DNA from 4 places in the Maridesulfovibrio bastinii DSM 16055 genome. Region 3 is predicted to be linked to each of the others. Evidence: riboswitches for the same ligand, from Rfam matches in the RefSeq annotation. Region 3 holds a riboswitch; each other region holds the start of a gene.

Region 1 (4,827 bases), on a different contig from region 3:
TACTCAACCATATCATTGCGTTCAGGTTCACCGTGAACCAGCAGATCAAGACCTATTTTTTCCTGACGGTTAATGCAGTCCTTGATTATTTCCTTAAGTTTGCCTTCGTAGACATCAACATCAATCTGTCCGTCTTTATATTTTCGCCGCAAAGCCCGCAGTTCATGAGTCTGGGGGAATGACCCGATGGTGGTCGTTGGTAGCAGAGGAAGCCCAAGGTTGTTTCTCTGGGATTTGGCCCTCTGACTATAAGGTGCTTGTCGTTTATAATCATCAGAGTTCAAAGACTGAATACGTTCGGTAACTGCCGGGTTATGAACCCGCGGGCTTTTGCGGCGGGACTCCTGAGCCTTGCGGCTTGCAAGGAGTTCTGAAGAAATATCTTCACCATTTACAGCTTTTGCAATCAGGCCTATCTCCACACATTTCTGTCTGGCAAAGGCAAGCCATGATTTTATTTCCGGATCAATTTTATTTTCATAATCGAGGTCAACAGGAGAATGAAGCAATGAGCACGAGGAACCGGCCAGCACACGCTCACTTCCAAGGGTGTCAACAGCTCTGCGCACATTATTCACAGCATTATCAAGATTTGTTTTCCAGACATTGCGACCATCAACAACACCAAGTGAAACAGCCATATCAGGGGAAACCAGTTCCAGAAGCCGCTCAAACTCATCACAACCACGAACAAGATCGGCATGAAGAGCATCCACCGGCAATGAGGTGGCCAGTTCAAGATTCTCTCCGTAGGTTCCAAAATAATTGGCTATCATCAACTTAACATCTGGAACGGCCGCACGAAATGCAGCATAGGCATTCTTGAAACCGTCTTTAAGTTCTTCGTCCAGATCAGTAGCCAGAACAGGTTCATCCAGCTGAATCCAAGAGCATTCTTTGGACAAATCCTTTAATAGTTCAATATAGGCTTCAACCAGACCCGGAAGCAGATCAAACTTATTAAATTCAACCTTTACGGACTTACCGAGGCTCAAAAATGTCAACGGTCCGGGCAGAACTGCTTTGGGAGTAAATCCTGCTGCTTTTGCTTCCCGTACCTGATCCACTATGGAATTATCAGCCACATAAAATTTCTGCCCTCTGGTAAATTCCGGCACTATATAGTGGTAGTTGGTGTCAAACCACTTTGTCATCTCCATAGCCTGCACTCCACCTTCACCGGCCTCGCCGCGGGCCATGGCAAAGTAGAGTGACAGTCCGCTTGAATATCCTGCTTCAACATATCTTTCAGGAACAACCCCGAACCTGAAAGAATTATCAAGGATATGATCATATAATGAAAAGTCGCCTACAGGCAGCAGATCTATCCCTGCTTCATGCTGAACAGTCCAATTCTGTTTTCTAAGATCTGCGGCAGTTTTCAAAAGTGATTCTTTGCTTGTCTGTTCTTTCCAGTAACTTTCAAGAGCTTTTTTAAGCTCACGGTTACCCCCCATCCGTGGAAAACCAAGAGTGTGCGTCAGCATACTTATCTCCATGTTTAAGATTTCAGCTATTCCAAAGCTGGTTTGAAGACAGATTTACTTTTCCCGGACGCGGGGATCATAAACAATAAGCTCGGGACGTCTTCCGGCTTACGGACTGCGGTTGACGCACCTTGCAGAAAACTTCCCAGTATACCCAGTGTCTTCTGCACAATACACTCATATTAAATGGAATGTATTAATAATGTCCGATTACGGCAGCGCGCCTGCGACGGACTCTCACCGTCTTCCGTTTCCTGAACTTCGCCTTCAATGTCTAAGTAGATATATAAAGATATTGTTATATAGTCAAGCAAAACTAAAGCTTATTCAGAACCAAAATTCTATGAGTGAGTTAACCCCAAGTCCATACTTACGCATGGATTATAAAAGGCAGCCTTTTCAACTTCAGCTTTAACACTGAAAACTGTCCAGCCCTAAAATTGGTCCTTTGGGTGTAAACATATTTCAGGACGGCTCACTCACCAGAATATAAAAGTCCCCTTGGATTCTTCCAAGGGGACTTTTTCAAATTATTTATTGCAGCTTCTTAAATTGACCTTTTCAGAAAATTTTCCCGGTTGGCCCGGAAAATGTGAAAGAGCTCCTTTCAACAGGCATGGACCGACAACAGCCACCCCTTCCCTGTCGGAACTGGATGCTGAACTGCGCCATAGAAAAACAGGATTGTTCTCAGAGCCCGGGCTGATCATATATATTTTAACCTGATTAATATTGGTTTCTGAGTTACCTTCGCGCTTAAGACTGTCATCTACATATTCTTTATCAATATAATTGTAGCCCCAGCCGACACGATCATAGCTGACCCCGCGGGCTGTGAAAGATTTTGAACCATATCTGACCATCACAGAAAATTCCGGGGACTTTTCATCGTAAATGTAGCCTTTCTGTTCCAGTTCACTCTTAGCCTGCGCATAAAGTTTTTTACCAAGCTCTCCACTATCCTGACCGGAGTCTGCCATATTAAAGCGTTTCATTGTCTGGATGCCCTGAGTTGAAACTGGCTGGTTACGGACTTCCATATCCACATATACACATCCCGACAGGACAAGCCCGGCCATAACAACCAATAATAAAAATTTTCTCACCACAAACTCCTTAAGAACAGTGCTTCGCCTGATATTAACTAATTAATTTACTTGTTACTACCCGTTTTATCTAAGTCAATAAAGAAATAAATGACCTGAATCCCCCTTATCACCTTAAGAAAGAGATAAGCAGGACAAAAATGTTTTGGAAAGAGTCGGAACAGGTGTCTATGCCTGCACTTCCGCCGGGGCTATGCACGTTCTGGCTTTAAAAGCAGACGGAACTCTATGGGCGTAGGGAACAAACAGTCACGGAGAACTGGGAGATGGCACCACCACAGACAAAAGTTTACCTGTAATGATTTTTCCAGCCTACCTGACTAAAAAAACTTCAACTGATATCGCCACGATTAAACTTCTCCTGCTAAATTAAAATATTAATTTAGATAGCCAGAAACGGCTGTCTGCGGTTTTCAAAATTTGAAACTGTAGGCAGCCGTTTTTATTTAATAAAAACACAATAATGGACTTTGATGATGCTCAAATCAGCTTTTCAGCGACTTAATTAATAATTGAATCAGCTCTTGCAAATTTACTAAACATAAATTTTGTTATTTGTTTTCTAAATAAATTTATTTTTAACTTATTAAAAAAGCATACAATCTTACACTGTATTTTTTAACACGATACAGCAAATAAATGTGATAATCCTCTTATCTTACTTATTTTTTTAAATTTTATAGCATATAAAACGAGTCATTTAAACATATCTACATAAGTAACCTTATTAATTATCACCTTTCTAAAGAAAACAATTCACCTTTTTATTATGAAAGTGTAATGGCTTCCTCTTGGAGGGAAGGGATCATGAAAAATAATATTGAAAGAAGAAAAAAAGAAAGAATTGAGCTGAAGACAGTCGTTGAAGTTCTGAGAATGTGCGATATCGCTGTCATGACCGGCAAAGAAGATGTAGATGTAACCATCAGGGATATTTCCACGACTGGAATGGGCATAGAAGTCTCCGAAGAAACGAGCATTAATCGGATTGACCTTGGTGATAATTTATTTATCCGTGGATGCATCTTCAACGATAATATAGGATTCTTAAGCAGCCAGAAGGCATCTGTTGTCTGGAAGTGCAACAATAAATTCGGACTTCGCTTTACCCCTGAACTGGATATAAATTTAGACGGCATACGCGAAATGCTCATAGGTGGTTCATACCGCCTGCTTCATTAACATTCCGGCACTATCATTATTTTGTAGCTGTGACCTATTTTATGCTCACTACTTAAGCTTATCCTAAGATAATAATTTGTACTTCAAACCGGCGACCAAAAGCATATACCGGCATCATCTGCTTAGATTATAAATTTTCTTTTGATATAGACCAACCACGTCATACACATATCAAGACCTTGCATATCCTTAAAGCTCCGATCGATTGTAAACACTCACTTATCATATAATCCATTTCCAAAACACATATATTAAAGTAAACGTTCTAAAGAAAATTTAAATAACTTTACTATGGTATATCGCTAAGTAGCAGAGAACTGCTAGCAGTATATCAGCATAGAGACTATTACATTAATATTTGGAGCTTGAATTGCATTATTATGAATGCTATATTGCCACAAATTATTTCTTACAACTTTCCTAACTCAATACCTAACGATAATTTAATCATTCCGTCACATTAACTCCTACAAATCAAATTTAACAGGTATTAAATCATGAAACTAAACCTCAGGACTAAATTCATAGGTATAATAATACCATTTGTGATCCTTGCCATAGCTGTTCTAACCTGGATTTCTTACTCAACCGGAGCTGAAAACCTTGAAAATGTTCTTAAAGGCTCGATGCGTTCAACTCTTGATAAAACAGATTCCGAGCTTAGTTTCTGGTATGAGAATATCAGCAGGGAAGGATTAATTTTAACAGAAAATGAACTCATAATATCAGCTGTTAAAAATAAATCTTTCAAAGAAGCCAGCAACCTTCTCATGACATACATGAAGAAATCACCTTCTTATAATAGAATGACAATTATCTCTCCGGATGGAATTGTTGAAGCTGACGGTTCAGGAGGTGATTCAGTAGGTCTTGATCTCACTAAATCGTCTGCTTACATAGAAAATATTCGGAAAAGCAGAAACGGTCAGATCGTGCTTTCCAATGTTGCCAAATCGCCCATAACAGGTGAACCGATTGCTCTGCTGACCTTCCCCATCAAAGAACATGGCACTCTTTACGGAATTCTCGGAATTTCTTTCAAGGTAATGGAT
Region 2 (4,827 bases), on a different contig from region 3:
ATTTATTTATGGAATATCTTGATGCTCAAGGCATGGAAAGTGAGGTCAATTACGAATTTTTATTCAGGTATCTAAAAGAAAAGTATAAAAATATTCATTTTTCAGGAGTCATTGCCAACTCAGACGTTGCTGCTGAATTTACCTTGAACTATGGACAGTTACTCGCCGTCCACGCACCCAAAGTTATCTATACAACTAAGCGAAAATCTTTGAACGATGATGATACAGTTTTACATTTATGGGGGGATGTTAACCTTTCTGTTGATAAAACGGTTGAAATAGCGTTGCAGCAGAATCCTGGAGTCCGGTCTGCACTTATAATTGAAGGGGATAATGATTCCAGCAGGCACAGGTGTGAAAGAGTCAGGCAACAGCTCAAAACTTATAAATCAATTACCGTAAAGACGGTATCTGATTTTTCTTTAGCAGAATTGAAAAGGATAGTTGCCGGGCTTGACCGTGATACAATTATTTTTTGTTCATTAATCTGGTCGGATAAGACTGGTTCTCATCTGGTGCCGCGTGAAGTGGCAGAAGAAATAGCGACAATTTCAAATGCTCCGGTTTACAGCTTCTGGGGATCATTTATGGGTACCGGTATTGTCGGCGGACATCTTCTTGATGCCGGGAGTATCGGTAAGCAGATGGTTTATTCTCTTTTAGATTATATGGAGTCAGGACATTTCAGTAAATCTAATACAACCTTGCGGACTTTTATAGATTTGAAAGCTGTCAGACGTTTTAGCCTTGATATGGAAAGTATCCCTGAAAAAGCTGTTCTAATAAATCATCCGGTCAGCCTGTGGCAAAGGTTTCGCCGTGAATTTATTGTAGCTGGTATAAGCCTGTTGATTTTTTCAGTAAGTGCCGTGATCTGGCTTAGCAAGCTCTCGGTTTTAAATTCCATGCTCCGCAAAAGTCGTGATGAACTGGAAAAAAGGGTAGATGAAAGAACAAGTGAACTGACTCTTGCTAATGTCGCTTTGAAAGACAGTGAAGCGCGGTATCATGCTTTTTCAAATGCCATTTTTGAAGGTGTTAGCATAATTAAGAAAGGTAAAATTATTGATGGGAATAATATTTTATCAGAAATGCTCGGGTATCCTCTGGAAGAAATTATAGGGTCCGAAGTGACCAGATTTGTAGCCCCGGATGAAGTCGAACGGGTTAAAAGCAATATTTTAACAGGGCATAACAGTTTGTATGAATCCTTATCTGTAAAAAAAGACGGAACTGTTTTTCCTGTTGAAATTCGAGGAAGAATTTTTAGATACAAGGGGGAGATGGTCAGGGTTACAGCCATAAGAGATATTTCAGAGCGCAAGCAGGCTGAGAAAGCCTTGCAGGAAACAAATAAGAAACTTATGGATATGGCTATGCAGGACGGTCTGACCGGTATCGCCAACCGCCGTAATTTTGATATCAAACTGGAAGAAGAATGGCGCAGAATGATGCGGGATAGAAAAATGCTCTCGCTTATTATCTTTGATGTTGATTACTTCAAACTTTATAATGATACATACGGACATCAGGCTGGAGATATCTGCCTTCAGACAATTGCAGGGCATACAAAAAGTATTTTTAAGCGTTCTGGTGATATGCTGGCAAGATATGGTGGTGAGGAATTTGTAGGAATACTTCCGGGTACCGATGGGCATGGAGCCGCGGTTCTTGCGGAGCAGATTCGTGTCAGAGTGGAAAATTTGAAGATGCCTCACGAATCATCAGAAATAGGTGATTATGTTACGGTAAGCTGCGGATGTTCCTCGGTTGTTCCCAATAAATCGACCACACTTCAGGCTCTGCTGGAAGTTGCTGACAAAGCCCTGTATGAAGCCAAGGAAACCGGAAGAAACAGGGTTGTTTCCAGAAAACTTAATTAGCATGTTATGTTTTTTCTAAAAAAGTGTATTGGGAAAAGAAGTATATGTCGGAAGCTGTTAGTATAAGACCTCTTTTAACCGTTGAAAACTCGGTTATAAATCTTGTTCTGGATGTTTTTCATAAATGTGTGGCCTCTGAATTTTCAGATGAAGGAGTTTCAGAGTTTAAACAGTTTGTCAGCTCAGAAGCCTTGAGTCGCAGATTAAATGAAATTTCATTTGCCTTTATTGCGGAAATTGAAAATCATCCGGTCGGGATTATTGAAATAAAAGATAATAATCATGTGGCTATGCTGTTTGTAGATTACCGCTATCATAAACGCGGAATAGCCGGTCGGCTTTTCAGCATAGCCAGAGAAAAATGCATTGCAGATAACAGCAGCTTTAAAGGTATGACAGTTAATTCTTCACTGGGAGCTGTTCAGGCTTATGAAAGGCTGGGATTTTTACAAATAGGCAGTGAACAGAATTTTCATGGCATCAGGTTTATACCAATGGAGATGGCTCTTTAATTTGTTTCGTGAACTATTATAATTTTATAGATGACCACGATTATTATCCTTTTTTTTATTGATTAAAATTTAAATATTTATACCAGTTACTTAATACGTTTCATAAAAAAAAGATAAAATCGTTGACGTGAAAAGATGTTCTGTTAAGGTCTCTTTCATCAGTTTGTGGTCTTCAGGAATTTGCCTTCCGGGCTGTCTGAATTGGAGAACCCGGTTAAAATCCGGGGCGGTGCTGCCTCTGTAATTTCTATCATTAATGATAGTATAAGCCAGAACTCCAACCTGAAGAATGTCTGTCTTTTCAGACGATGTATAAAAGTGATACTTTAACCGTAAAGTATCAATCATAAAACCGTCCAGCAGGTGCAACCTTCCGGGTTACCTGCACTCATTAAAGATCTCCATAGATATTTCCGGCTTTACTTTGCGACAGCCCGCGCTGCCGTTTGGGGGTATTGTTGTGTTTTTATCAGGTGGGGAATTCTTTTTGTGGACTAAATCCCAGATCAGGCAAAGGCCTTTAAACGAGTTTGAATTAATGACCGAACAATCAGTTATCACCCGTGAATCAGCTAAGATGGCTCTTGAAGAGCATACCCGTTTTCAGGAAACCGTAAGTTCCAAAAAATATCAGATCCGCGATCCAGAAGGACGTCTCCTTGAGCATTCGTTTACCGATGTAAAAAACAGGCTTTGCCGTGAGTTTTTAAAAAATTCCAGTTTTAATAAGCAGGAAAATGAACAGGTTTGTGAAATGCTCCAGTCCGGGCGTTTTATCCCTGCTGGTTCTATCCTTTGCGGTCTTGGAAATGACCACGCAAAATGTTCTTTAAGCAACTGCTATCTGGCAAAAATTGAATCAGATTCACTGGAAGGTATTTTTGAAGCCCAGAAAAAACTGGCAAGAACATATTCTTATCGTGGCGGCAGCGGTATAGATATTACCATACTCCGTCCGGCTGGTGATCCTGTCAACAATGCTGCGGTAACATCATCTGGTGCTGTAAGTTTTATGCCGTTATTCAGTGAGCTTACCAATACCATTGGCCAGAACGGCAGGCGCGGGGCGCTCATGATATCTCTTGATATCCGCCACCCTGACACTAAAAGGTTTATCTGGTGCAAAAGCAGACCCGGAGATATTTTCGGGGTGGATTCACTGACCGGTAAAATGCAGGATGTGTTCGGCGCTAATATCAGCCTGAAAGTTACTGATGAGTTTATGAAGGCTGTTGAAGAAGATGGTGACTGGACTTTTGTTTTTCCTCACCGGTCAAAAATATCAGCTAAAATTTATGATGAATCAACCTTGCAGCTTGTACCTGAGGTTTATGCAGCCCTTGATCCGCGCATCGGTGATAGAGTTGAAGCTGAAATAGTATATAAAATTGTTGAACTGGATGCCGAAAATTGTCTGATTAAAGTTCAGCCGGATCTTTCAACAGATGATGCCAAAGCCCCGTTGGGAGCTGAATCTTTTATTTTTTCCGTATCAAGACGGCGCAGTGAAAATTCGGATATCTTTGATCTTGTCCGTACCGTGTATAATACGCTCTGGGATGGCGACTACAGCAGATGGCAGGAGCTTGGACTTCCGCTTAAGGAGTATGAAAAGGTTAAAGCCCGTGAACTGCTTGAGGAGATAAGTGCTTCGGCATGGCAGTCTGGAGATCCCGGAATACTCTATCAGGATACGACACAGCGCAACACACCGGGTACTTATATCGATCCGCTCAGATTGAAACCAATGTCCACAAATCCCTGCGGGGAGCAGGCTCTTGGTTATTGGAGTAACTGCCTGCTGGGAGCCATGGTTCTTTTCCGCTATGTGGTAAACCCGTATACTAAAGAAGCAAGATTTGATTCTGAATTATTTCAGGAAGATCTTATCAGAACTCTGGCATTCATGGATACTATGTCCGATCTTAATCAGGATAAGCACCCATTGCAGGAGCATCGTGATGCGGATCGTTATGGCAAAAGAATCGGAATTGAATTTACCGGTCTTGGCGACATGCTGGCAATGCTCGGTATGCGTTATGGTAGTGCTGAGTCAGTCAATTTTGTTAAGGATATTCTCCGCGAAAAAGCCATTGTTGAGATTTCAACCAGTGCCGACCTTGCTGAACGTTTCGGCGTGGTTGAAGCTTTAAAAGATGTTGATGCCAGAAAACGTTTTCTTGAAAGCCCATATATAAAAAATCTGAATCTGCCGGAAAAATTGCGCAAGAAGATAATGAAAAGCGGATTGCGGCATACTGCATTTAATACTGTTGGGCCTTCCGGTTCAATTTCCATTATGTCAGATAACTGCTCTTCAGGAATAGAACCTGTATTTATGTTCAGTTATACCCGTGAAACACGCCTTGAAGCCGGAAAAGTTTTTGAGTTTATCCACATGCCACCGCTTAAATGGATGCTTGAAACCAATC
Region 3 (4,827 bases):
CTTTTGAAACTGAGGAAGTTCTGATTGGTGGCGCAGCTATCGACGCCAAGGGTGTTCCTCTTCCTGATGAGACCGTGGAAGCCTGTAAGGCTGCTGATGCTGTTCTGCTTGGCGCAGTAGGCGGACCGAAATGGGATACCATTGATCCCTCCATTCGTCCCGAACGCGGACTGCTCGGCATCCGCAAGGCTCTCGGACTTTTTGCCAACCTGCGTCCTGCATCTCTTTTCCCTCAGCTCAAGGATGCCTGCTTTTTACGTCCTGACATCGTTGAAAAGGGTATTGACGTAATGGTTGTTCGTGAGCTTACCGGCGGTATCTACTTTGGTGAACCCAAAGGCGAAGGTGAGAAAGACGGTCAGAAATACGGCTTCAATACAATGGTTTATTATGAAGAAGAAATCAGACGTATTGCCAAGATCGCTTTTGAAACAGCTCGCAAGCGTAAAAAACGTGTTTGCTCTGTTGATAAGGCTAATGTTTTGGACGTTTCCCGTGTATGGCGCGCTATAGTCATTGAAGTTTCCAAAGAATACCCTGACGTTGAACTTACTCATCTTTATGTTGATAATGCTGCAATGCAGCTCGTTCGTGATCCTTCACAGTTTGATGTTATCGTAACCGGAAACCTTTTCGGTGACATACTTTCTGATGAAGCTTCCGTTATTACAGGATCAATCGGAATGCTGCCTTCAGCTTCTGTTGGCGCTGCAAATCCCGGTATTTTTGAACCTATCCATGGATCAGCTCCTGATATTGCAGGGGAAGATAAAGCTAATCCTCTGGCAACAATACTCTCCATTGCAATGATGCTTCGCTATGCGTTTAATCTTGATAAAGAAGCAGAATGCATTGAAGCTGCTGTAGAAAAAACTCTCAGCTCCGGATTGAGAACCGGAGATATTATGGATGAAGGTGGAACCCTTGTTGGCTGCAAGGCCATGGGTGAAGCTGTTATTAAAAATCTTTAATATCATCTAATTATTTAATTCTGCAGCCGTATGCCTGTCCTAAGGCATGCGGCTGTTTTTTTAAACTTTTCTGTAAATGAGCTTGGACATATAAATGGAAGATACAGCAAAAAATCAACACCACGCTTTTGAAAGCCATCCACACAAGACATTATTTACCCTTGCTATACCTGTTTTATTCTCCCTTGTAGCGGAGCCTGTAACTGGTTTGGTAGATACGGCTTTTATCTCTAGGCTCGGGGCACAGCCAATGGCTGCTCTCGGGATAGGCACGATGGTTTTTTCATCTGTTTTCTGGATTTTTGGTTTTTTGGGTATCGGTACTCAGACTGAAGTCTCGCATTCCCTTGGCAAAGGGGATGAAGTAAGAGCCTCTTCACTGTGCTGGCTTGCAGTTGGATTGGGACTTGTGCTTGGCTTTTTACTTATCGCCGTGCTTTACCCTATGCTTGGTATTATTGCCGAAGGAATGGGGGGCACTGGTGACGTCCTGCAATATGCACAAGAATATATGCGCTATAGACTGCTTGGTGCCCCTGCAATTCTGGTTACACTTTCCTGTTTTGGGGCTCTGAGAGGCTATCAGGAAATGCAGACCCCTCTTTGGATAGCCGTAGGTTTAAATGCTGTTAATATCTGTCTGGACTGGCTTCTTGTTTTCGGGCACGGACCTTTTCCGGAAATGGGAGTGGCCGGAGCTTCTCTTGCCAGTTCAATCAGCCAGTGGTTCGGCGCAGCAGGGGCTCTGATAATTATAAAGAGAAGATTCGGGTTAAATTTAAATTTTGGAATTAAAGATATTCGCAGACTTTTTGTGATAGGCGGAGACCTTTTTATAAGAACTGGAAGTGTCTGCGTTTTTCTATTGTTCTGTACTCGTGTGGCCACGAGGGCAGGGGCTGATGCCGGAGCGGCTCATCAGGCTATCAGACAGTTTTTCGTTTTTCTGGCTCTTTTTCTGGATTCTTTTGCTATTTCAGGCCAAAGCCTGGTCGGTTATTTTATAGGTTGCTCAGATATTTTTCATGCTCGCAAAGTTGCTTCACTGGTATGCTTCTGGAGCTTCATAACTGGAATTTTTCTGATGATTGCCATGATTCTTGGAGAAAATACTGTAATCTGGATTCTGGTTCCTAAAGAAGCTGTAAAAGTTTTTATTCCTGCATGGCTTGCTGTATCCCTTTTGCAACCGATTAATTCTTTGTCTTTTGCAACTGATGGCATCCATCTGGGAACAGGTGATTTTTCTTATTTACGGAACAGTATGTTTACTGCCGTTTTGATAAGTGTGGCAGCTATCTTTTTAGTTGAAAGGCTGGAACCTGAAAATATGCTTTTATGGATTTGGATAATTTCCGGGATCTGGACATCTCTTCGGGCTCTTTTCGGTATGATTCGAATCTGGCCGGGGATAGGTCGTGCCCCGCTAAAAAGTGAGAATCAACCGACTGTAGCAACAAATTAATTTCGTTGACATCGTTTCATAAAGAGTTCTATCAATTTTTCACCTGAGGTGCTTTGGCGAGCTTAATAGGGAACCCGGTTAAAATCCGGGACGGACCCGCCGCCGTAAGTCCTTATAAATCTTTCCCCTTTTTAAGAAAGAGTGTCACTGGATTTTTTATCCGGGAAGGCCGGGAAAGATGGGACAAGTCGGAAGACCTGCCTCGGGATGGCTACAACATAGTTTACACAGTAACGGGGCTTTTACCGTGTAAAAGGGCAGGTCAGAATTTTATTTATTGGCGTGCACCACCCCTATTATAAGCCCCCGAAATGTCAGGAGACTGCTATGCAGCGCTGTTTTGGGGAAAAATCCTATTCAATTCCCGCTCTAATTTTACTCATACTGATTCTTTCCGTAGGTACCGCTTTTGCCGGTCATGCTCGACCCGAAAAAAAAGGAATTCTTCTTGTTGCTTTCGGTTCATCTGTTGATTCTGCACAGATTTCATTCAAAGAGATTGATAAGAAAGTTAAAGCTGAGTTCCCGGGAGTTCCTGTCCATTGGGCTTTCACGTCTTCTATTATCCGTCACAAGCTGGCTAAAACTGAGAATAGAAATATAGACTCTCCATCGATTGCGCTGTCAAAAATGATGGATGAGGGTTTTACCGATGTAGCCGTTCAATCACTGCACACAATTCCAGGTGAAGAATATGAAGGTCTGCTGAAAACAGCAGAAGCTTTTGAAGGTATGCCTAAAGGAATGAAAAAAATTACTGTAGGCAGACCCCTTCTTTATAATGATGGTGATGTAAAAAAAGCTGTTGATGCCCTGATAGCTTCCTTTCCAAAGGGAATAAGAGCACAGGATTCAATTGTACTGATGGGACATGGTACACCGAGTCCGGCTAATATTTATTATCCTGCAATTCAATATTATTTGAATCTTAAAGGTTCCAATATGTTTGTTGGAACCGTTGAGGGATTCCCTTCTCTTGAAAATGTTATGGATAAGCTGCCTTCACCCAAAAAGGGTAAAGTGTATCTGCTGCCTTTCATGTCTGTAGCCGGAGATCATGCCCATAATGATATGGCTGGCAATGAAGACGACTCATGGAAATCCATCCTCACCAAGGCCGGATATGACTGCGTTCCTGTAATGAAAGGAACTGCTGAATATCCTGCTGTTGCAGAACTCTGGATTATGCATCTGAAAGACGCATTTAATGCGTTAAGCCATAAGTAAATTATACAGGCGGTATGATGAGGAATTACGGAAACAGGGTCGAAGCGGCAGCAGTTGGTCTGCTGATTGCTGGTACATGTTTCTCACTTGTCGCCGCCTGTTTTTTTGGTCCGTACGATATCTCCGTTATACAGGTTTTAAACGTGCTTGCGGACCAGCTTGGCTTTGTAAATTCAACCAGAATTGATAGCGCTGTAAGGTTTGTCGTCATTGATCTGCGTTTTGGCAGAATTTGTCTGGCTTTTTTGTGTGGCTCATCGTTATCAATGGCCGGAGTTGTTTATCAGGGGGTTTTAAGAAATCCTCTTGCAGATCCATTTACTCTTGGAGTCAGCAGCGGTGCTGCTTTTGGCGCTTCTCTAGCTATTTTTTTAGGTTCGATCCCATTGCTTTCATTTCTGTGGAACTGTCTGGGCTCATTGTTTCTTCCGCTGGCAGCGCTTGCCGGGGCTTTAGTTGCTCTTACTGCTGTTCTTTCTCTTGGAAGCATAGGAGGTCGGATCAGCCGCGAGACTATCGTTTTAGCCGGGATAATTGTTTCAACCTTTCTGGCTGCTTTGATTTCTCTGCTTAAATCTCTGGATGAAGATTCTGTCAGCAGTATTGTGTTCTGGATAATGGGCAGTTTTCAGGGACGCGGATGGGAGCATGTCTATCTGTTGTTACCATACGCGGCTGTTGGATTTCTGCTTGTTTTTTTCTATTCGCGCGAGCTGGATATTCTGTCTCTCGGTGATAATGAAGCGTGTCATCTCGGAGTGAATGTTACCAGATCGCGACTTGTACTGTTGCTTGGAGCAAGTCTTGTTACCGGAGCTGCGGTTGCTGTTTCCGGAGTAATCGGGTTTATAGGTCTGGTTGTTCCCCATCTGGTCAGGATGTTGTTCGGCTCCAGACACAGACCATTACTAATATTATCTTCACTGCTTGGAGGTCTTCTTCTTGTCTGGTCTGATGTACTGGCCAGAACAATTCTTTCCGGGGGTGAAGAACTTCCTGTAGGTGTTGTCACAGCTATGCTTGGAGGTCCTTTTTTCTGTCTTATTCTCAGAGCATATAAAAAGGTGCATTTGTGATGATAAGCATGGAAAAAGTTTATTCAGGATATGGCGAGAGAGACATCCTCAAGGACATAAATCTTGATTTCAGAAAAGGGGAAATGGT
Region 4 (4,827 bases), on a different contig from region 3:
ATATATGAATGGGCTCCTTTCTGCATGGCCTTTACAGCAGTTTCGACAGTGGCGTGGCCGGTGATAACGATCACTTCGGCCGAAGGGAGCATTGTTCTAACTTTTTCCAGAAGCTCTATTCCGCTCATACCCGGCAGCATGAGGTCTGTGATGATCAGGGCATATTCCTGCTGGGAGAGGGCATCGAGAGCCGCTTCAGCGGTTTCTACTATGGTCGGAAGATAGCCTTCCTGCTGAAGAATCCAGGATATATTTTCTCTAGCTATAACTTCATCATCTACAATTAAAATTTTTTCCGCTGTCATTAGCTGTCCCTGTTCAGGGGTAGGTTTATAGTGAAAGTTGTACCCTGATTCTCAATGCTTGAAACAAGTATTTTTCCGCCGGCTTTTTCAATAATTCCATAAGCGATGGAAAGTCCCAGTCCAGTACCCTGACCGACTTCTTTTGTTGTATAGAACGGATCGAAGATGCGGCTCATAACGTCAGGGGTCATGCCCTGACCGGAATCTTTAACCAGAATCTGAATGCCGCTTTCTTTGATTGATCCGGAGACACTTATTTCACCTTGATCCGGTTCAATGGCCTGAATTGAATTCAAAATAAGGTTTATGAAAACTTCCTGCATGTGCTGGGCGTCAACCGGGATGGTAATATCCTGCGGAAGGTCTATGTTCAGTTTAATATTGGCAGGCAGCCGGCTTGAAACAAGCCCTTCGACTCTTTCAGTCACAAATCTAAGACTTGAATTCGAAGGAGCATAATCTTTCTGCCTTGAAAAATCGAGCAGTCCCTGAACGATATCCCTGGCCCTTAAGGTTTCCTGACTGATATTCTTCATCATTTTATCGGCGAACGGGTCTTCTCCTGATTTGTTTTCCATAAGAATCTGGCAGGAAGTTGAAATATTGTTAAGTGGATTATTAAGCTGATGTGCCATTCCCGAAGCCAGTGTTCCTATGGAAGACAGTTTGCGGGCCTGTATCAGTTGCTCCTGCCTTTTATTCAATTGTTCAACCATGCTGTTGAGTGCTGCGAATACCTGCTGAATTTCATCATGGTCATTATGTATTTCAAGGGGCTTGAATGTTCCTGAGGCTATTCTGCGTGTTGCGTTTTGCACCTGTTTAAGCGGTCTGAGTATGTTTTTGAAAAAGAAAAATACGAGCAGAACCATAATCAGTGCAACACCGGTCATGGAAACCATGAGGTTGGTGCGGAGTTTTTCATTAATAGTGAAAATTTTCAGTCTTTCACTGGCTGAGATTGATTTAGCGGTTTCAACAAGTGTTTTTCCGCATTCACGGAGATTTTCCTGACTGTTGGCAGGGAAAATTTTGAAGTTTTTTGCCGAATATTCCATATTAGAAATTATGGTATCGTAATTTTGCAGCTCATCCTTCATTCTCGCTGTAAGAATTGCGGCATATTTCATTTCTTTTTTAGCTCTGATTGTGTCCAGCAGAGCGGAAATCTGTTTTATGTAGCCACCGGCCTGAGCGAAAAAGCGTTTGTCCTGATAAAGGAAAAAGTTTTTTTCAACCCGGCGGAGTTCAAGAACAAGATTCGCGATGTCGTCAGTTTTTTCAACCAGAGCTATGCTTGTCTTGAGTTGACCCATGTTGGAGAATGAAAGCAGAGCAACACAACCGAAACAAACTGTGAATGTTATAATGGCGAAGATGATTTTCTGGCGGATGTTCAACCTTGGCATCAAGTTATCTCCGAAGTCGATGGTTGTTAATTGTTGAATGTTTTATCTTATCGATAAATATCCTGACCGGACAATTAGGTCAAAGCAGATAAAATGATAATAATTGTGGTTCTAAAAAATAGATTGATTTTGTGTATAAAAATAATTTTGTCGGTTTTTATCTATTAAATATCAAGAGACTATATACTTATAAACATCTTTTTGAACAACTGTGGAAAAGGTCTGTTCAATCCTTTTCATCCTTACTCCCGCAAGGGCTGAAAAGGAAGTTTCAAGAAAATTTCTAGAGACTATTGATACAAGTTTTTTCCTCTGCTAGATTGAGCGAAGTCGATTTGTCCTTCAGGAGACCTTTATGAGGACGCCACAGGAAATCCGGTTAAAATCCGGTACGGTTCCGCCGCTGTGTTTCAGCATGTCTGAAAAGTCAGCACTCCTGCCTGAAGTATCCTTCAGCCTTTTCCGGCTGAGGGTCAATCAACAAACGCCAACAACCCCGCGATTCGGGGTGAGGCTGCAATCAGTCCTGCGGTATGAGCCTTCCGGGCCAGCCGCGATTCACACATAAAGCGGTCCATTCGGTTGACCTTGTCAGGGTGCCTTATATGCACCCGTGGTTTCATGCGCCTAATTGCATACCGTAGGCCCCTTTGTGCGGACAACATTTAAACGGAAATTAAAATGCCTAAACAGATTCTCAAACGTGACGGAAGATTAGAAACATGGTCCACTGAAAGAATTTCAGATGCGATCTTCAAAGCTCTTAAAGCCAGCGGAATCAAAGATCCGCTCCTTGCCAAAAGACTTGGCAGAAATGTTGAAAAGAAACTCGAAGGAGTCGATGTCCCGGAACAGGAACATGTTCAGGACATGGTTCAGCTGGTACTTATGGAAGGAAGGCTTTTTTCCGTTGCTGAACGGTACATCATCTACCGTGAGAAACGTCGTGAACTGCGTAAGCAGGACGAAACATATCTTGATATAGCAGGAACAATAGAAAGTTATCTTGATCGTTCCGACTGGCGTGTAAATGAAAACTCCAACATGGGCCATTCCTTTCAGGGATTGATGCTGCACATGTCCGGAGCTGTTCAGGCCCGCTACTGCCTTGAAAAATATCCTGAAGAAATCAGAATGGCCCACGAGCACGGCTATTTTCATATTCATGATCTCTCCTTCGGCCTTGCCGGTTATTGTGCCGGCTGGTCTCTGCGTGACCTCCTGCTAGAAGGATTCGGACTTCGCGGCCGTTGTTCTTCCGGTCCTGCAAGGCACTTTGATTCCGCCTGCGGACAGATTGTGAACTTTCTTGGAACCCTCCAGAATGAATGGGCCGGCGCACAGGCTTTCAATAATATTGATACCTATCTTGCTCCTTTCATCCGTCATGACGGTCTTGATTACGATCAGGTCAAACAGATGGTTCAGAAGCTTATCTTCAACCTGAACACCACTTCACGCTGGGGCGGTCAGAGTCCTTTCACCAACTTCACTCTGGATATGGTTCCTCCCAAGCATATTGCCAAAGAACCTGTAATTATCGGCGGTGAGCTGCAGGATACTACTTACGGTGAATACGCCGAGGAAATGGAAATGTTCAACAAGGCTTTTGTCGAAGTCATGCTTGAAGGTGACAGCGACGGCCGTATTTTCTCTTTCCCGATTCCTACATATAACGTTACCCCGGACTTTCCGTGGGAGTCGGAAGTAGGCGAACTGCTTCTTAAAATGACTGCCAAATATGGTGCTCCATATTTCCAGAACTTCATTAATTCAGATCTTAACCCTGAGGATGTCCGCTCCATGTGCTGCCGTCTACAGATGGATCTGCGTGAGATTCGCAAAAAAACAGGCGGACTGTTCGGTTCCGGAGATCTTACCGGTTCTATCGGTGTTGTTACCCTGAATCTGCCCAAGCTGGCTTATCTTGCTCAGGGTGAAGAAGATTTTCTGGATCTGATTGCAGAATACGCAACTCTGGCTAAAGATTCGCTTGAATATAAACGTAAACTCGTTACAGCAAATCTTGAAAGTGGAATGTTCCCGTTCACAAAACGTTATCTCAAGAACGGATTTAAAGGTCATTTCAGCACCATCGGCCTGATCGGTGGTAACGAAGCATGCCTGAACCTGCTTGGAAAGGGTATTGAAACCGATGCCGGACTCAGGCTGATGACCCGTGTTCTCAATCACCTGCGTTCACTCAGCGTTAAATTTCAGGAAGAAACCGGCAACCTTTTCAACCTTGAAGCAACTCCCGGTGAAGGAACCTGCTATCGTCTGGCAAAGATTGATAAATCCCTTTATGCGGACATTCAGACTTCCGGAACAACAGATCCTTATTACACAAACTCCACTCTGCTGCCTGTAGGTATCACTGAGGATGTTGTCTATGCTCTCAAGCATCAGGACCAGTTGCAGACTCTGTATAACGGTGGAACAGTATTCCATACTTTCCTTGGCGAGGCTGTTGCTGATACCACCGCGCTTAAAAACTTCATTATCAAAGCTATGACCAATACCAAGATTCCTTATATCTCGGTTACGCCTACTTTCTCAGTCTGCGAAGATCATGGTTACATTTACGGTGAGCATTTTGAATGCCCGGAATGCGGTAAAGAAGCTGAAGTTTATACCAGAATTGTCGGTTACTATCGTCCTGTCAGCCGCTGGAACAAGGGAAAACAGGAAGAGTACAAAGAACGTACCGAGTACAGCCGTACTTCCTGCGCCTGCTCGTAATCAGTTTATTCCATACAGTATCTCTATTAAAGGGGCGGACGTGAATCCGCCCCTTTTTTTATGATCGCCTAATGGGTATAGTGGCGATGCCTCCAACCATGTTTAACATGAAGAATTCAAGGAAAATTTTATGATACTGACAGCAACACAGCTTAAAGCCCTGCGCCAGCGCAATGATGAGGAATTACGCAGAGGAGACTATGTAAAACTCGGGTATCCCGCCGATACGATACAGGATCTGCTGCATACAATTGAAGCCATTAAAAGTGAGAAAAAGAAGTGGAAGAAAGTTGCACAGGAGCGTGGAGAGATGCTTGGGAGAATTTCCGAGACAATAGATAAATATAATGCAAACAGGGTCAAAAATGATT

What was found. Region 3 has a riboswitch for cobalamin ahead of G496_RS0118225 (sirohydrochlorin cobaltochelatase). Riboswitches for the same ligand answer to the same signal wherever they lie in the genome.
Region 1: it holds a riboswitch for cobalamin, as region 3 does, so the genes downstream of both, metE (5-methyltetrahydropteroyltriglutamate--homocysteine S-methyltransferase) here and G496_RS0118225 (sirohydrochlorin cobaltochelatase) in region 3, are expected to answer to the same signal.
Region 2: it holds a riboswitch for cobalamin, as region 3 does, so the genes downstream of both, G496_RS0115230 (TSCPD domain-containing protein) here and G496_RS0118225 (sirohydrochlorin cobaltochelatase) in region 3, are expected to answer to the same signal.
Region 4: it holds a riboswitch for cobalamin, as region 3 does, so the genes downstream of both, G496_RS0101835 (ribonucleoside triphosphate reductase) here and G496_RS0118225 (sirohydrochlorin cobaltochelatase) in region 3, are expected to answer to the same signal.

What each region holds. Positions count from the first base shown of each region.
Region 1 covers NZ_KE387015.1:67,905-72,731, forward strand. The annotation lists gene metE (5-methyltetrahydropteroyltriglutamate--homocysteine S-methyltransferase) at 1-1,487, opposite strand, end outside; cobalamin riboswitch at 1,564-1,781, opposite strand; gene G496_RS0116470 (DUF4136 domain-containing protein) at 2,018-2,593, opposite strand; gene G496_RS20155 (PilZ domain-containing protein) at 3,401-3,775, shown strand; gene G496_RS20160 (methyl-accepting chemotaxis protein) at 4,273-4,827, shown strand, end outside.
Region 2 covers NZ_KE387014.1:172,353-177,179, reverse strand. The annotation lists gene G496_RS20725 (sensor domain-containing diguanylate cyclase) at 1-1,883, shown strand, start outside; gene G496_RS0115240 (GNAT family N-acetyltransferase) at 1,928-2,395, shown strand; cobalamin riboswitch at 2,553-2,695, shown strand; gene G496_RS0115230 (TSCPD domain-containing protein) at 2,934-4,827, shown strand, end outside.
Region 3 covers NZ_KE387016.1:168,076-172,902, forward strand. The annotation lists gene leuB (3-isopropylmalate dehydrogenase) at 1-971, shown strand, start outside; gene G496_RS20280 (MATE family efflux transporter) at 1,066-2,436, shown strand; cobalamin riboswitch at 2,466-2,655, shown strand; gene G496_RS0118225 (sirohydrochlorin cobaltochelatase) at 2,764-3,663, shown strand; gene G496_RS0118230 (FecCD family ABC transporter permease) at 3,681-4,739, shown strand; gene G496_RS20285 (ABC transporter ATP-binding protein) at 4,739-4,827, shown strand, end outside.
Region 4 covers NZ_AUCX01000006.1:164,779-169,605, reverse strand. The annotation lists gene G496_RS0101845 (sigma-54-dependent transcriptional regulator) at 1-305, opposite strand, end outside; gene G496_RS0101840 (sensor histidine kinase) at 305-1,714, opposite strand; cobalamin riboswitch at 2,042-2,172, shown strand; gene G496_RS0101835 (ribonucleoside triphosphate reductase) at 2,396-4,456, shown strand; gene G496_RS0101830 (hypothetical protein) at 4,587-4,827, shown strand, end outside.